3 regions of the Mesorhizobium sp. Primo-A genome follow, and region 2 is predicted to be linked to each of the others. Evidence: predicted binding sites of a transcription regulator. Region 2 holds the regulator's gene; each other region holds the start of a gene.
What was found. The regulator LexA, encoded in region 2, represses DNA repair genes until DNA is damaged. The targets are predictions, from matches to a motif close to TGTTCNNNNTGTGTTCNG.
Positions count from the first base shown of each region.

Region 1: the regulator LexA is predicted to act here: its motif matches at 2,063-2,080, upstream of dinB (DNA polymerase IV).
Region 3: the regulator LexA is predicted to act here: its motif matches at 1,750-1,767, upstream of recA (recombinase RecA).

Region 1 is NZ_RZTG01000009.1:211,365-217,187, reverse strand. It holds gene EOC83_RS18445 (cupin domain-containing protein) at 1-776, shown strand, start outside; gene dinB (DNA polymerase IV) at 786-2,033, opposite strand; gene EOC83_RS18435 (helix-turn-helix domain-containing protein) at 2,155-2,571, opposite strand; gene EOC83_RS18430 (dihydrofolate reductase family protein) at 2,675-3,274, shown strand; gene EOC83_RS18425 (2OG-Fe(II) oxygenase) at 3,299-4,042, opposite strand; gene EOC83_RS18420 (methylated-DNA--[protein]-cysteine S-methyltransferase) at 4,039-4,593, opposite strand; gene EOC83_RS18415 (hypothetical protein) at 4,744-4,971, opposite strand; gene ada (bifunctional DNA-binding transcriptional regulator/O6-methylguanine-DNA methyltransferase Ada) at 4,984-5,823, opposite strand, start outside.
Region 2 is NZ_RZTG01000003.1:178,088-183,910, reverse strand. It holds gene EOC83_RS06320 (ComEC/Rec2 family competence protein) at 1-2,200, shown strand, start outside; gene lexA (transcriptional repressor LexA) at 2,194-2,934, opposite strand; gene kynU (kynureninase) at 3,345-4,592, opposite strand; gene kynA (tryptophan 2,3-dioxygenase) at 4,671-5,507, opposite strand; gene EOC83_RS06300 (AMP-binding protein) at 5,504-5,823, opposite strand, start outside.
Region 3 is NZ_RZTG01000001.1:515,457-521,279, reverse strand. It holds gene EOC83_RS02530 (pseudouridine-5'-phosphate glycosidase) at 1-525, opposite strand, end outside; gene EOC83_RS02525 (carbohydrate kinase family protein) at 600-1,544, opposite strand; gene recA (recombinase RecA) at 1,825-2,922, shown strand; gene alaS (alanine--tRNA ligase) at 3,215-5,823, shown strand, end outside.

The sequences.
Region 1 (5,823 bases), on a different contig from region 2:
CCTATGCCATGAAGTCCGGCGACTACATCTGCTTTCCCGCCGGTGCCGCGGCGGGGCATTGCCTGATCAATACCAGCGACGCACTGTGCCGCTATGTCATCGTCGGCGAGCGCAACCCGAATGAAGTGGTCGTCTACACCGCCTCCAACAAGGTGCTGGTACGCGCCCTGGGCCGCCGCGCGATCTTCGATCTCGCAGCCATCCGAACTTACTGGGACGGCGAGAACACCGGCCTTACCGCCGGCGATCCGCTGCCGTCGGATGTGACGGCCGGTGTCACCAAACCCCCGGCCGCGCCGATCCCGCCGATCGCCAGCGATGCTGTCGAATGGAAGGTCGAAGGCGAAGGCCCGCGGTTCGGCGGCCGGTCCAGGCACCTGACTTATGCCGCGCTGGGACGCTCCGACTATCATGTCGGCATGCTGATCGAAGCGCCGGCGCCCGGCATGCGCCTGGCGCCCCGGCACTATCACATGCTGGAAGAGGAGCATGCGCTGATCCTGGAAGGGGAGGTGACGCTGCTGCTTGGCGAGGAGCGCCACGAAATGAAAGCCGGCGACTATGTCTGCTTTCCGGCCGGCCTGGCGGTCGGGCATTCCTTCCTCAACAGCGGCACGGGGCCGTGCCGCTACCTGATGATCGGCGAGAAAAATCCCAACGAGGTCTGCGTCTATCCAGATTCCAACAAGATGGCGGTCGACGCCTTGCGCCGGCGCGACGGCATTTTCGACATGGGAGCGGTGAGGCGGTACTGGGACGGCGAAGAGATGGAGTAGCCCCCGGCTTCACAGCTCCTTCTCCGCCAACTCCCTGAATTCGTCGGGAACCGAGCGCGCCGCCTCCAGCGCCACCGTGCCGTAGCCGACCGCCTGTTTGCCAAAGCGCTCGCGGATCTTGTCGATGGCGCGGTCGGCGTCGAAGCGTGCTAGGCCCTTCTTCGTGCCGGGCCGGCGCCTCTCGTCGGCGAGGCCAAGCGGCAGGTCGAGCTGTAACTCGAAGCTTTCCTCAAGATGCGAGACCGAGATCGCCAGCAGCGAGATCGTTTTCTCCTGTGGATTGTCGGCAAGCAGGCCGCGCACCAGATCGCCGGCGATCTCGGCCAGCATCGCGGTCGCCGAGATCGGCTGGTCAAGCGTGATCGAACGGGTGACGGCGCGGAGATCGGCAAAGCGCACGCGTACCGTCACCGTGCGGCCGGGCCTTGCCTTGGCGCGCAGCCGGCTGGCGACGCGGTCGGCCAGATGCAGCAGTGTCGGCACGATGACCCGTGCCATAGCCGGCTTCTGGCCAAGCGCCGATTGGGCGCCGGCCGAATGCGCGCGGCGCTTCGTCTCCAGCTTTCGCGGGTCGCGGTTCCAGGACAGGGCGGCGAGCTTTTCGCCGGCGGCGGGACCGAGCAGGCGCGTCAGCGCGCCGCCATGCGTCCTGGCCAGTTGACCGATGGTCTCGACGCCGATCTCGGCCAGCCGCGCCCTGGTCGCCGGGCCGACGCCCCACATCAGTCCGACCGGCAGATCATGCAGGAAGGCGAGTTCGGTGCCGGGTTCGACGACCACCAGCCCGTCGGGTTTGGCGACCTGCGAGGCGATCTTGGCCAGATGCTTGGTGCGCGCCACGCCGATCGAGATCGGCAGGCCGAGTTCGGCCCGTACGCGGCGGCGGATGGTTGTCGCGATCTCCTGCGGCGAGCCGAACAGATGCGTGCAGCCGGCGACGTCGGCAAACGCCTCGTCGATGGAAATGCGCTCGACCACAGGCGTAAAATCGTCGAGCACCTTGATCGCCGCATCGCCCAGCCGCTGGTAATGGCTGAAATTGCCGCCGACGAAGATCAAATGCGGGCAGAGTTCGCGCGCCTTGCGCCCCGGCATGCCGCCACGCACGCCGAAGGCGCGCGCCTCATAGGAAGCGGCGAGCACGACGCCGCCGCCCACCGCGATCGGCTTGCCGCGCAGCGGCGGATCGAGCAACTGCTCGACAGAGGCGTAGAAAGCGTCGAGATCGGCATGCAGGATGGTGGCTGTCGTTTCCATCGACCGCACATCCGCAGTTGCTGATAGAATAGAACAAATAAAGAACAAAGATGGATGGTTGTCAAGCGAAGAGCGATTGGGTGCGGCAACAGCCATGCCGGTTCGGCTTGAACGCAACCGCCTAGACACTATGCTCCGTTCGCAGCGCCGCTTTCATCTTTTCCAGCGCTGCTTCGCCGCCTGCCGCCAACTGGTTGGCAATCCTGGCCAATCTCTCGTCGGCCTTGCGGTGCCTGCTGCCCCAGGCGCCGAGCGTCGCCAGCACCGGCAATAGGTCGATGCCTGCTTCGGTCAGCCGGTAGACCGTTCTCAAGCCATGCGTCGGGTCGTCGCTTCTGGTGAGGATGCCTTCGTCCTGAAGCGTTTGCAGTCGCTCGGCCAGCGTGCGCGAGGAGATGCCTTCGTCGGATTGCAGGAATTCGCGAAAGTGCTTTTTCCCGGCGAAGACCATGTCGCGGATGATGAGCAGCGTCCAGCGGTCGCCGATGAGTTCGAGCGACAGGTTGATCGGGCAGTCGGATTTTTCGCGCGTCGCCATCTATGGTTCCATTTCTAAATCACTTTACTATTGACATCGTTTTGGCCTTGCGTCAACAGTTCCAAATGTAAACTGTTTTGCGATAGCCGTGAGGAGAATGACGGTGAAAAAGCTGGTCCTGCAGATGCAGATGTCGGTCGACGGCTTTGTCGGCGCCACCGAGGACCATTCCTGGCAGCTCTGGGAGTGGGGTGACGAGAGCGCCTGGGACGATGAGCTGAAGCAGGACTTCAACGCTGTCTTCACAGGCGTCGATACCATCCTGCTCAGCCGCAAGATGGCGCAGGAGGGCTATCTCACCCATTGGGGCAATGCCGCCAAGAAGTTTCCGCACGATCCGTTCTACGCCTTTGCGCAACGCATCGTCGACGCCCGCAAGGTGGTGCTCAGTGATAAGCTCAAGCAATCGGCCGGGGAGCCGGCCTGGGAGCGCACGAGCGTGGCCAGCGGCGACCTGCCGCGCGAAGTCAATGCGCTGAAAGCGGGCGAGGGCGGCGACATGGCCGTGTTCGGCGGCGCCGGTTTCGCGTCGGCGCTGATTGCGGCCGGGCTGGTCGACGAGTTTCAGCTTTTCATCAACCCGGCGGTGCTGGGTGCGGGCCGCCGGATTTTTGATCAGGGCGGTTTTAGAAACCTGCGGCTGCTCGGCTCGAAGACCTATGACTGTGGCATGGTGGTCAGTCGCTATGCACCGGCGGGGTGAGGGGGACCTCCATCTTCTCCCTGCTCACTTCGCATCGTGAAAAATAATCCCGACCGTGTGGCGCATGCCTGAGCGCAGCCGGCTGACGCCATGACGCAGGTTGACGCGGTAATTGCCTTTGGTGCCCTGCACCGGCCGGTTGTGGACGGCAAAGACAACGGCGTCGCCCTGGCGCAGCGGCACCACCTCGACCCGGCTCTGCATGCGCGGCCGCTGCTCGGTCAGCGCGAACTCACCGCCGGTGAAATCCTGGCCCGGCTCGGAGAGCAGGATCGCCACCTGCAGCGGAAAGGCGAGGTCGCCATAGAGATCCTGGTGCAGGCAGTTGAAGTCGCCAGGCACATATTGCAGCAGCAGCGGCGTCGGCCGCGTCTGGCCGGCGGCATGACACTGATCGAGAAACGCGGCATGCGTCGCGGGATAACGCATAGCCTGCCCCATCCGCTCGTTCCACCGATTGGCGACCTCGGCCAGCCTGGGATAGAGCGCGCTGCGCAGGCCGCCGAGCAGGTCCGGCAAGGGATAGCGGAAATAGCGGTACTCACCCTTGCCGAAGCCGTGCCTGGCCATATGGATGTGGCTGCGGAAATGCTCTTCTTTGGGATAGAGGCCGGCGATCTCCCGGCATTCTTCGGGCGAGAGCAATTTCTCGATCACCGCGCAGCCGAAACCGTCGAGTTCGGCGGCAAGGGCGGGCCAGTCGTAACCCGCGACACGCGTCCGAGCAGCTTCAACCGCCGATGCGGCAACCCTGGCATGGGCATTCATATCGTAGCCTCCTTGTCGATCAGAGCGCGCTTGCGCTCGACGCCCCAGCGGTAGCCCGACAGCGTGCCGTCGGCGCGGACAACACGGTGGCAGGGAATGCCCAGCGCAATCGCGTTGGCCGCACAGGCCGTCGCCACGGCACGGGCGCCGTCCGGCTGGCCGAGGCGCTGGGCCAGCGCGGCGTAGGTGATGGTGGCGCCGCACGGGATGCCTCGGAGCGCCTCCCACACGCGCTGCTGGAATGGCGTGCCGCGGCGCAGGTCGAGCGGCAGGTCGAGGCCGACGCCAGGCATTTCGATGAAGCGCGCGATTGCCGCGAGATCGTCGCGCAAGGTGGCCCCGTCTTCGACCAGTAGCTTGCCCGGGAAGCGATGGCCAAGATCCCGCTCCAGTGTGTCGGCGTCCGAGCCGATCAGGATGGCGCAGACGCCGATAGCGCTGCGTGCCGCCAGGATTTTACCGATCGGGGATTCGCCGATGGCGTAGGTTATGATATCGAGGGCGGCGAGCTTGGTGACCGTCGCCGGAATATTGGTTTGTACGAGGTTCATTGCCTTCACTCCTTTGTCTGTGCCTGAACCCTAGCCACGTGCTGATTGGCGCTCACTCCGATGCTTGCTTTCAAATTCGAATCTCCAAGGCAGGTGCTCTACGGCGCCGTAGAGCGCTGATTTGGATCATTGGCACTTCGCCTGAGGACGTCATGCGACACGGGTGACGGAAATTTCGCCCAGCACGAACACTTCGCCTGATGACAGGCGCAACTCAACCTCGCCGGTTGCGGTGCGGCTCCATTCGGCTTTGCCATCATCGACCATCTGGCCGATGGCGGTCATCACCCATGATTTCGCGTCAGGGGCGCGGCGGCTGCCGGCAGCTTGGGTCTGGATGTTCGCATCGGTGGTGGGAGACCTTGCCATCGCGCGCATTGCCGGTCCTCGTCAGGCCCGTACCGACCGGTTGGCATTGTCGGACGCTGCCTCGCGGTCGAGCAGCGCGCGCTTGCGCTCCGCGCCCCAGGCGTAGCCGGAAAGTGCGCCGTCCTTGCGGATGACGCGGTGGCAGGGAATGGCGACGGCAAGATTGTTGGCGGCGCAGGCGGCGGCGATGGCGCGGGCCGCCTTAGGTGCGCCTATGCGATGCGCGATCTCGGCATAGGAAACCGTTTGGCCGGCGGGGATGGCGCGCAAGGCCTGCCAGACGCGCTGCTGGAACGCCGTGCCGCGGACGTCGAGCGGCAGGTCGAGGCCGAGCGCCGGAGCCTCGACGAAACCGACGACGCGGGCGACCAGCGCCTCGTAGTCGCGGTCGCCACCGATCAGCCGTGCCCTGGGGAAACGGTCCTGCAGGTCGCGCACCAGCGCGTCGGGATCGTCGCCGAGCAGGATCGAGGCGACGCCCTTTTGGCTGGACGCGACCAGGATGGTGCCGAGCGAGGTCTCGCCAACGGCGAAGCGGATCTCTTCATGGGAGCCGCCGGCGCGATAGCGCGTCGGCGTCATGCCGAGCATACCAATGGATTTCTCATAGAAACGCCCGCTCGAATTGAAACCGGCATCGTAGATCGCAGCCGTCACGCTGGTGCCGTCTTCCAGGCCCTGGCGGACCCTGGCGGCGCGGTGTGCGGCGGCATAGTCCTTCGGCGTCAATCCGGTGACCGCCTTGAAGATGCGGTGGAAATAACCGGCGCTGCGGCCGGCGGCATCAGCCAATTCAGCGAGCGAGGGTTCTTCCTCGCTCTGCTCGATCCTGCGGCAGGCAGCGGCGACCATCGCCGCGTT
Region 2 (5,823 bases):
ACTCGACCGGGGCGTGGCCTTCCTGCTGGTACCGGTCTGCCTTGCGATCGGAGCGATCGGCTATTTTTCGCTGACGGCTGAACCCGACTTTGCGAGACCTGTCGCGGTTGTCATCCTGACGGGGATCTGTGCGCTGGTCTCGCGCTCATGGCCAAAGACCCATCTGTGTTTCATGGCGGCACTTTTGTGCGCCCTAGGGCTGCTTGCTGCCAAGGTCGAGACGTGGCGTGCGGGCACACAAATGTTGGGCTCGGAAATCTCGACGCAGGTGACCGGCCGCGTCGTCTCGCTCGACCGTATGGAAACTGGCCGTATCCGGCTGACCATCGACGTAACATCGACCGCAAGACCGAAACTGCGCTATGCGCCGGAACGGGTACGGCTTTCGGCACGCAAGATCCCGGCTGACGTGACCGCAGGCTCTCTCATCACTGGATATGCCAAGCTTTTGCCGCCGACCGGGCCGGTGCGACCGGACAGCTATGATTTCTCCTTCGACAGCTATTTTGCCGGCATTGGCGGCAGCGGGTTCTTTCTCGGCAATCCCAAGCTTGTCGTCAGCGATGATGGCGACATGCCGCTGTCGGCCCGAATTTCCTCCAGCGTGGAAAATGCCCGTGAAGGCATCGCCGACCATATCAGGGCGAGCGTCGGCGGCGCCGAAGGCGAGATCGCCGCGGCGCTGATCGTCGGCGTGCGCGCCGGCATTCCCGACGACATCAATGAGGCGATGCGACGTACCGGCATCTACCACATCATCTCCATTTCGGGACTGCATATGGCTCTGGTCGCCGGCACCATCATGGGGTTGCTGCGCGGCGCCTTCGCCTTGTTTCCCGATTTTTCCGCGCGTCGCCCGGTCAAGAAGTATGCCGCTGCCGCCGCACTGTTCTCGATCGCAGCCTACCTCGTCATCTCAGGTATCGTCGTCGCCGCCGAACGCAGCTTCATCATGCTGGCAGTGATGCTGATTGCAGTTCTGTTCGATCGAGCAGCACTCACCATGCGCAATCTGGCGATCTCGGCGATCGCCGTCATCGTGGTGTCGCCGCATGAGGTGGTCGGCCCGAGTTTTCAGATGTCGTTCGCCGCGACCGCGGCTCTGGTCGGCGCCTATGCCGGCTGGGCGGATCACCGCGCGGGAAAAGCAAGAACGCCGCCGCCGAAGCGATCCTTGCCCGGGTTCCTGACACGAAAATTCCTGCTGGCGGCAATCGGTCTGGCCATGACCTCGATCATCGCCGGCAGCGCCACGACGCTGTTTGCCATCTGGCATTTTCAGCGTGTGTCGCCGCTCAGCCTGTTCGCCAATCTCGCGGTTATGCCGATCGTCACCGTCGTCATGTTCCTGGCCGTCGCCAGCGCGCTGCTGATGCCTTTCGGATTGGATTGGCCAGGTCTCTACCTGATGGGCAAGGGCCTGACGATGATGATCGCCATATCGGGCTGGATCTCCGAGCGTTCGCCTGTCGATGGGGTCGGGCTGATTTCGCAACAGTCGGTCCTGCTGGTGGCCATTGCCCTGGTCATCGCGACGATGGCGACGACATGGCTGCGGCTCGCGGCTCTGCCATTCGCGTTGGCAGGCTTGCTGACCGTCTCGGATACGCGCACGCCCGATGTGCTGATCTCGGAAGACGCCCGGCTGGTGGCGTTGCCGATCGGTGGCGGTGAGCTTGCCGTCAGCCGGCAACGGCCGAACGAATTCACCGTCGACAACTGGAAACGCGCGCTGACATCGGAAACCATCGTCGTTCCGGAAGTGTTCGACAACAGCGATGGGCAATTCGACGTCGCGGATGCCGTTGAGCTACCGCCGGGATCGCCGTTCTATTGCTCCTCAGGCGTTTGCGTGGCCAGGCACATGTCCGGTGCGATCATTGCCTATGTCGAGGACCGCAAGGACACCTGGAAAGCCTGCGGCTTCGCCGAACTGATCGTCGTCAACGACGCCACCGCCTATGACGCCTGTCACAACCCGCTGGTTCTCGTCATCACCAAGCGGCAACTGGCTCGCAAAGGCAGTGCCGCGGTCTTCTTCGATCGCCAATCGGCGACCACGCCGGCGACGATCAGCTTCGCGGTGGACAGCCCATATCGGCCCTGGCACACGCAACGCAGATACTCTCGCGAGGCGAGGGGGCTGGCACCCTTCAAGAAACCCGAGAAGCCAGTGGTCAACCCACAGCCGTCTCAGTAGCGACGGATCAGGCCGACGAGCTTGCCTTGCACCTTGACCCTGTCCGGCCCGAAAATCCGTGTCTCATAGGCTGGATTGGCGGCTTCGAGGGCAATCGAGGCGCCCTTGCGGCGGAACCGCTTCAGCGTCGCTTCCTCTTCATCGACCAGCGCCACGATGATCTCGCCGGGGCTGGCCGTGTCGGCGTTACGGATGATAACGGTGTCGCCGTCGAAGATGCCGGCCTCGATCATCGAATCGCCCTTGACCTCCAGCGCATAGTGCGCGCCGCCCATGATCATGTCCGGCGGCACCGAAATCGAATGCGTCTGATGCTGGATGGCATCGATCGGCACGCCGGCGGCGATGCGACCCATGACCGGGATCGAAACGGCAGAGACCGCATCGTCGTCATTGCCGGGCGAAGGCATCCGCGAAGGCGCCGGCTTGATCTGCCGGCCAAGAGCACCACCCTGACCAAGACTGCCCTGGATGACGCTTGGCGAAAACTTCTTTGCCGCATTGAGGCCTGGCGCGATGGAGTCCGGCAGCCGCAGCACTTCCAGCGCGCGGGCCCGATTGGGCAGCCGGCGGATAAAGCCGCGCTCCTCAAGGGCCGTGATCAGCCGATGAATCCCGGATTTGGAGGCAAGGTCGAGCGCCTCCTTCATCTCGTCGAAGGATGGCGGAATGCCGCTCTCCTTCAGGCGTTCATGGATGAACATCAGCAGTTCATGTTGCTTGCGTGTCAGCATGGCGGCCCCCAGGTTCCCTGAAACCAGAATCGAAAAACAAACCCAGAACAAACACTATCTGTTCCAGTTGTGTTCTGCAACCGTTTAAAGTTTAATGAATTTGTTAAGGCTGCTGAAATTATTTGGCGCTTGCCAGCGGGTTACGATCGACGGGCGCCACCTTCGGCAATGCGCCTGCTCACATTGAAATTGTTATGGTTAATGACCTGTGGCTTATCCCCTACCAAAGCTTGGCATTATCTGTCGATCGACCTCGACAAGGGGCGATTGCAACCTTCGGGACGTTCGTTGGCCGTGAACGAAACGGAGCCAAAACGCCAACGTCAGTTGGGCATTTTGGCTGGAAATTCAGCTCTCCGTCATTTGCCAGGCAGTGAGGGCAGCGACGGCGGATCGCCGGGATCGGTGCGTCAGGTAACGGCTTCCTTGACGGCGAAACGCTGGTCCTTCCATGCTCCCGTGCGCAGAATGTCTTCCAGAACCTCAACCGCCAGCCACACATCCTTGTAGCTGACATAGAGCGGCGTGAAGCCGAAACGGATGGTCGACGGTGCGCGGAAGTCACCGATCACCCCGCGCTCGATCAGCGCCCGCATGATTTGATAGCCGTGGTCGTGAAGGAACGACACCTGGCTGCCGCGCCTGGTCGCGTCGCGGGTGGTCTCCAGCGTGAGACCGTAGGCGCCGCACTTGGCTTCGACGAGCTGGATGAACAGTTCTGTCTGCGCGACGCTCTTCTTTCGCAATGCCGCCATGTCGACGTCGCTCCAGATGGCAAGCGCGCCTTTGAGCGCCCGCATCGACAGGACCGGTTGCGTACCGCACAGAAAACGGCGGATGCCGGTGCCGGCAACATAACCCCGTTCGAAGGCAAAGGGCCGCGCATGGCCCCACCAGCCGCTGAGCGGCTGGCTGATATCGCCGTGGTGGCGCTGCGCGGCATAGATGAAGGCCGGCGCGCCCGGACCGCCGTTGAGGTACTTGTACGTGCAGCCGACAGCGAAATCGGCATTTGCCTGATCGAGCTCGACGGGCAGGGCGCCGGCGGTGTGGCAGAGATCCCAGACGATCAGCGCTCCGGCCGTATGAGCCCTGCGCGTCAGCGCCGCCATGTCGCGCAGTTCACCCGATTTGTAATTGACGTGGTTGACCAGCACCACCGCGACGTTTTCGTCGATCAGATCTTCGATGGTCGGCGCGTCGACGCCCGCGAGGCGCAGCAGGACGCCATCCCGGGTCGAGGCCACGCCTTCGGCGATGTACAGGTCGGTGGGAAAACTGTCACCTTCGGCGACGATGGCTGACCGGCCGGGCCGCATCTCCATCGCTGCGTGCAGCACCTTGTAGATGTTGGTCGATGTCGTGTCGCAGACAACGGTCTGGCCGGCCGCGGCTCCTATCAGGCGTCCGAGTTGGTCGCCGAGTTCGATCGGCATCTCGAACCATCCGGCCGTGTTCCAGGCTCGGATAAGATCTCGGGCCCATTCCTGCGTCGCCGCCTGCTGCAGCTCGCCGAAAACGGCATGAGATGCTGCCCCCAGTGAATTGCCGTCGAGATAGATCACCCCCTCCGGCAGAATGAAACGGTCGCGCATGGCCCGCAGCGGATCCGTGGCATCCATCGCTTCGACTGCGGCGAGATCAGGAATTCCACTCATGGTCAGTCCCCGGTTGTTCGCGAAGGGGTTTCCGCCACAGAGCGTCCCTTCGGTGAGCCTGTTCTCATTTCGATGATGTCAGAGCCGGGTGCGGACCGTCCACAGCTCCGGAAACAGCACGACCTCGAGCATTTTCTTCAGATACGAAGCGCCCGACGTGCCGCCGGTGCCGCGCTTCAGACCGATGATGCGCTCCACCGTGGTGACGTGGTTGAAGCGCCAGCGGCGGAAATAATCCTCGAAGTCGACCAGCTTCTCGGCCAGTTCGTAGAACATCCAGTAGCGCTGCGGATCGCGGTAGATAGTCTGCCAGGCGACCAGGACCTCTTCATTCTCGGTTCGCGTCTCACGCCAGTCCGTGCGCCTGGCATCGGCACCGATGTCGAATCCGTTGCGCGCCAAAAGCAGCAGCGCTTCGTCATAGAGCGACGGCTCGGCCAGAATGGCTTCCAGCTTTCCGCTGAGGTCAGGCCGATGCTTGTGAGGGCCGAGCATGGCCAGGTTGCGGTTGCCGGCCATGAACTCGATGGCGCGATACTGCCAGGACTGGAAACCCGAGGACTGGCCGAGCGCGTCGCGAAACTCGGTGTATTCGCTGGGCGTCATCGTCCGCAGCACATCCCAGGCATTGTTCAGCTGCTCGAAGATGCGCGCGACTCGCGACAGCATCTTGAAGCTCGGCTCAAGCCGGTCGGCGCGGATCGAGCGGATCGCGGCGCCAATCTCGTGCAAAGCGAGCTTCATCCACAGTTCCGAGGTCTGGTGCTGGATGATGAACAGCATCTCGTCATGCGCCGACGAGAGCGGTGTCTGCGCCTCCAGCACTTTCTCCAGGTGCAGATAGTCGCTGTACGACATGCGCTCGTTGAACGACATCTGTGCGCCTTCGGACGCCGGATCGTAGGGCTCGCTCAATTGACTTTCTCCGTGCGCAGCCGGAAGCGCTGGATCTTGCCGGTCTGGGTCTTGGGCAAAGCAGCAATGAATTTCACCGATCGCGGGTATTTGTAGGGCGCGATCGTCGCCTTGACATGGTCCTGCAGGCGCTTGGTCGTCAATGCGTCAGGCGCCACGCCCTGCACCAGCACGACATGCGCCTCGACGATCTGGCCGCGCTCGGCGTCCTCGGCGCCGATCACCGCGCATTCGGCGACGTCGGGATGTGACAGAAGTGCGGCCTCGACCTCGGGGCCGGCAATGTTGTAGCCGGCGCTGACGATCATATCGTCGG
Region 3 (5,823 bases), on a different contig from region 2:
CACTTCCAGCGTCTTTTCGATGTCGAGGATCGCCTTGGCGCCGGCCGAGACGACAATCACCGGGGTGCGCGCCAGCTCGTCGAGATCGGCGGAAATGTCAAAGCTCTTTTCGGCGCCCTTGTGCACGCCGCCGATGCCGCCGGTGGCAAACACTTTTATGCCGACCATATGCGCCGCGATCATCGTGGCGGCGACCGTGGTGCCGCCGGTGCGCCCTTGCGCCACGGCAAAACCGAGATCGGCGCGCGACAGCTTCATCGCGTCGCCCGTCATCGCCAGCGATTCGCGCTCGCCGTCCGAAAGCCCGATCTTGATGCGGCCGCCAACCACGGCGATCGTCGCCGGCACGGCGCCGCCATCGCTGATGATCTTTTCGACATCGGCCGCCATGGCGCCATTGTCGGGGTAGGGCATGCCATGGGTGATGATGGTGCTTTCCAGCACCACCACCGGCCGGCCGTCGGCCAGGGCCTGCGCCACCGGCGCGTGGATGTCGATGAAGGGGCGGGCGGTCTCAGGGGTCATCAAGGTCTCCTATCCGGAATGCGGCGCGTCCGTCGGACGCTCGGCAACATCGCGGCACTATGAATTCGCCGGTCTCATGCCATTTCCCTGGCATCCGGCACAAGAGCCAACGCTTCCGCGAAGCTCGCCGCGGTGAACTCCGGAACGGCGGCGGCGCTTTCGATGGCAAGCGTCGCCCCGGCAATGCCTTCGCGCAGAGCTGCCCGCAACGGCAGTCCGCGCAGCAAGGCAGCGACCGTTGCGCCTGCCAGCGCATCACCGGCGCCGGTGACGTCGGCGACCTTTCTTGGTGGCGGCGGCAGGATAGAGAAGGCGCCGGCTTCATCGAAGCCCAGCATGGGCCCGCCGCCTGCCGTCACCACGCCGCTGACGAGGCCGCTGCATCGCAACCCGTCGACGACCTCGCGCTCCGTGGCATTCGCGGCGACGCCGGCCAGCGCCATGGCCTCGCGCCGGTTCATGAAGACCAGCGAAAGCTCCTTCAGCACCGGTAGCAACCGCACCACCTTGGCCGGCGAAATGGCAATCGCGAAAACCGGCTTGCCCGCAGCGAGCGCGACCAGCCGTTCCAGCGCCGAAGAGGGCAGATTGGCGTCGCACAGGATCGCGTCGGCGGCGGCGATCACCTCCCGCACCTTGGAGCGCCTGATCTGCTTGGGAAACGCCAGGTCGTAGAGCGCCATGTCGGCAAAGCCGACGATCAACTCGCCCTCGCTGTCGATCAGTGCCGTGTAGCTCGGCGTCGTGCGGTCGAGGAAGACCGCCGACAGGTCGGTAATGCCTGCCCCGGCAATGGCTCGCGAAACGGTGTCGGCAGCGGGATCGCCGCCGCGAACCGACATCAGCGACGCGGAGACGCCGCGCCGCACGGCACTGCGCAAGGCGTTGAAGACGCCGCCGCCGACATCCTCGCGCATTGTGCCCGGATTGGAGGCGGCGGGCACGTAGGCGCCGGACACCTGGCCGCGCCGGTCGATATGGGCGCCGCCTACGGCCAGTATTTTCGCGGATTTCAGCATGCCGGCGATATGACCTTTGTTATTCCAGCCGCACAAGCGCTAGGCTGTGCGACCGAGCTTCGCATGCAAGGCGGCGATTCGGCAGGTCGAAACAACCGAGCCGTCTGGCCCAACGTGCGGTGCATTCCTGATCGAATCCTTGGACAAAAAAAGAACAAATCCGGATATTGCTTGTTTTTCAGATATTTGATCCCTCTTGCCAAATGAGAACAAAAAAGGTACAAATAGGCAGGGATTACGGATTGTCCGGCCTTCATTGACGACCAAGGGGTGATGTATCATGGCTCAGAATTCTTTGCGGCTGGTAGAGGACAAGGCAGTGGACAAATCAAAGGCTCTGGATGCGGCGCTGTCGCAGATCGAGCGGGCTTTCGGCAAGGGCTCGATCATGCGGCTCGGCGCCAACGAGCAGGTCGTCGAGATCGAAACGGTGCCGACCGGCTCGCTTGGCCTCGACATCGCGCTTGGCGTCGGTGGCCTGCCGCGCGGCCGCATCATCGAGATCTACGGGCCGGAAAGCTCGGGCAAGACGACGCTGGCCCTGCACACCGTGGCCGAAGCCCAGAAGAAGGGCGGCATCTGCGCTTTCGTCGATGCCGAGCACGCGCTTGACCCGGTCTATGCCCGCAAGCTTGGCGTCGATCTCGAAAACCTGCTGATTTCGCAGCCCGACACCGGTGAGCAGGCGCTGGAAATCTGCGACACGCTGGTGCGCTCCGGCGCCATCGACGTGCTGGTGGTCGATTCGGTCGCGGCGCTGACGCCACGTGCCGAAATCGAAGGCGAGATGGGTGATTCGCTGCCCGGCCTGCAGGCCCGCCTGATGAGCCAGGCGCTGCGCAAGCTGACCGCCTCGATCTCGCGCTCCAACACCATGGTCATCTTCATCAACCAGATCCGCATGAAGATCGGCGTCATGTTCGGTTCGCCCGAGACGACGACCGGCGGCAACGCGCTGAAATTCTACGCATCGGTGCGCCTCGACATCCGCCGCATCGGCTCGGTCAAGGACCGCGACGAAGTCGTCGGCAACCAGACCCGCGTCAAGGTGGTCAAGAACAAGCTGGCGCCGCCCTTCAAGGTGGTCGAGTTCGACATCATGTATGGTGAAGGCGTGTCCAAGACCGGCGAACTGGTCGATCTCGGCGTCAAGGCCGGCGTGGTCGAGAAGTCGGGCGCCTGGTTCTCCTACAATTCGCAGCGTCTCGGCCAAGGCCGCGAGAATGCCAAACTGTTCCTGCGCGACAATCCCGACACCGCACGCGAGATCGAGCTGGCGCTCCGACAGAATGCCGGGCTGATCGCCGAAAAGTTCCTTGAGAATGGCGGCTCCGAAGGTGGCGACGACGGGTTCGAGGAGGAATCCGGCGCGATGTGACAACTCGCGAGGTCGGCCGGAGTTCGGCCATAATCGCATTCTATTATCTCGGGCTTAAGTAATCGAGTTCCGCGTTAATGCGTTTTGAAACCGCCGGCCCAGTGCCGGCGGTTTTGCGTTTCGGCGGCGAAAACAGGCCGGTTCGAACGGCCGGCAAAGGCCGTGGATTGGACCAATTCCGTGTTTCTGGACAGGGTGAAGCGCGGCGGCTAAAAGGCCAAGTCCTAATCTTCTAAAACGCAGAGCCCATTTCCGCCGGTTTGCCGGCGGCCCTTCTGAAAAGGCAGCATTCATGAGTGGCGTGAACGAAATCCGGTCGACATTTCTCGACTACTTCCGCAAGGAGGGTCACGAGATCGTCGCGTCGAGTCCGCTGGTGCCGCGCAACGACCCGACGCTGATGTTCACCAACGCCGGAATGGTACAGTTCAAGAACGTCTTCACCGGCCTGGAGAAGCGGCCCTATTCGCGCGCCTCGACCGCCCAGAAGAGCGTTCGCGCCGGCGGCAAGCACAACGATCTCGACAATGTCGGCTACACCGCGCGTCATCTGACCTTCTTCGAGATGCTCGGCAACTTCTCCTTCGGCGACTATTTCAAGGAGCGCGCCATCGAGCTTGCCTGGAACCTGATCACCAGGGAATTCGGGCTGAGCAAGGACAAGCTGCTGGTCACCGTCTATCACACGGATGACGAGGCGGCCGGCTTCTGGAAGAAGATCGCCGGTTTTTCCGACGACCGCATCATTCGCATCGCGACCTCGGACAATTTCTGGGCGATGGGCGACACCGGACCCTGCGGGCCGTGCTCGGAGATCTTCATCGACCGCGGCGAGCACATCTGGGGCGGCCCTCCCGGCAGCCCGGAGGAGGACGGCGACCGTTTCCTGGAATTCTGGAACCTGGTGTTCATGCAGTATGAACAGGTGACGAAGGAGGAGCGCATCGACCTGCCGCGCCCCTCGATCGACACCGGCATGGGCCTGGAGCGCATGGCCTCCATCCTGCAAGGGGTGGAAAGCGTCTTCGAGACCGATCTGTTCCGTCACCTGATCGACGCGGCCTCGTCCGCGATCGGGCATGATCCCGACAAGGAGACGGTCGCCTCCTACCGAGTCATTGCCGATCATCTGCGCTCGTCCTCCTTCCTGGTCGCCGATGGCGTGCTGCCCTCGAACGAAGGCAGGGGCTACGTCCTGCGCCGCATCATGCGCCGCGCCATGCGCCATGCGCAGCTGCTCGGTGCCAACGAACCGCTGATGTGGAAGCTGGTGCCGGCGCTGGTGCGCGAAATGGGCCAGGCCTATCCGGAACTGCTGCGCGGCGAACAATTGATCACCGAGACGCTGAAGCTCGAGGAGACCAGGTTTCGCAAGACGCTGGTGCGCGGCCTCGGCCTGCTTTCCGAGGCGACCGAAACGCTGCATGCCGGCGACATGCTGGATGGCGAGACGGCCTTCAAGCTCTACGACACCTATGGCTTCCCGCTCGACCTGACGCAGGACGCACTGCGCCAGCGCAGCATCTCGGTCGATATTGCCGGCTTCACCAACGCGATGGAGCAGCAGAAGGCCGAGGCGCGCAAGCATTGGGCCGGGTCCGGCGACGCCGCCACCGAGACCATCTGGTTCTCGGTGCGCGAGAAGGCCGGCGCCACCGAGTTCCTCGGCTATGAGACTGAAGCTGCGGAAGGCATCATCCAGGCGCTTGTCCGGGACGGCAAGGCTGTCGACGGCGCCGGCAAGGGCGACGCGGTGGCGATCGTCGTCAACCAGACGCCGTTCTATGCCGAGTCCGGCGGCCAGATGGGCGACACCGGCGTCATCTCCGGCGAGGGGTTCTCGATCGAGGTTTCGGATACGCAGAAGAAGGCCGACGGGCTGTTCGTGCATATCGGCAAGGTGGCCAGCGGCACCGTCAAGACGGGCGCGGCTGTCGAGCTGAAGGTCGATCATGCAAGGCGCTCGAGGCTGCGCGCCAACCATTCCGCGACGCATCTGATCCATGAGGCGCTGCGCGAAGTGCTGGGCAGCCATGTCGCACAGAAGGGCTCGCTGGTCGCGCCCGAGCGCCTGCGCTTTGACATCTCGCACAACAAGCCGATTTCGGCCGAAGACCTCGAAGAGGTCGAGCGCATGGCCAACGAGATCGTCGTCCAGAACGGCCCGGTGACCACGCGCCTGATGTCGGTCGACGATGCCATCGCCGAGGGCGCCATGGCGCTGTTTGGCGAAAAGTACGGCGACGAAGTGCGCGTCGTGTCGATGGGCACCGGCCTGCACGGCGCCAAGGCGAACCGGCCCTATTCGGTCGAGCTCTGCGGTGGCACCCATGTCCGGGCGACCGGCGACATCGGCCTGGTGCGTGTCGTGTCGGACAGCGCGGTCGCCGCCGGCGTGCGCCGCATCGAGGCATTGACGGGCGAAGCCGCGCGCAAACATCTCGACGAGCAGGACAGGCGTTTGAAGGCGACGGCAGCCGTGTTGAAGATTTCGCCGGCCGATGTACCGGCGCGCGTCGAGACGCTGCTCGAAGAGCGCAAGAAGCTCGAAAAGGAACTGACCGAAGCGCGCAAGAAGCTGGCATTGGGCGGCGGATCGTCTGCCGATGCTCCAGCCGCCAATGAGACGGTCGCCGGTGTCGGCTTCCTCGGCAAGACGGTCTCAGGTGTCTCACCGAAGGACCTGAAGCCGCTGGCCGATGCCGGCAAGACGTCGCTCGGCTCCGGCGTCGTCGTCTTCGTCGGCGCCGGCGAAGACAACAAGGCAAGCGTCGTGGTGGCCGTCACCGACGACCTCGTCGGCCGCTTCAGCGCCGTCGACCTTGTCCGAGTGGCCTCGGCGGCACTCGGCGGGCAGGGCGGCGGCGGACGGCCCGACATGGCCCAGGCCGGCGGCCCCGA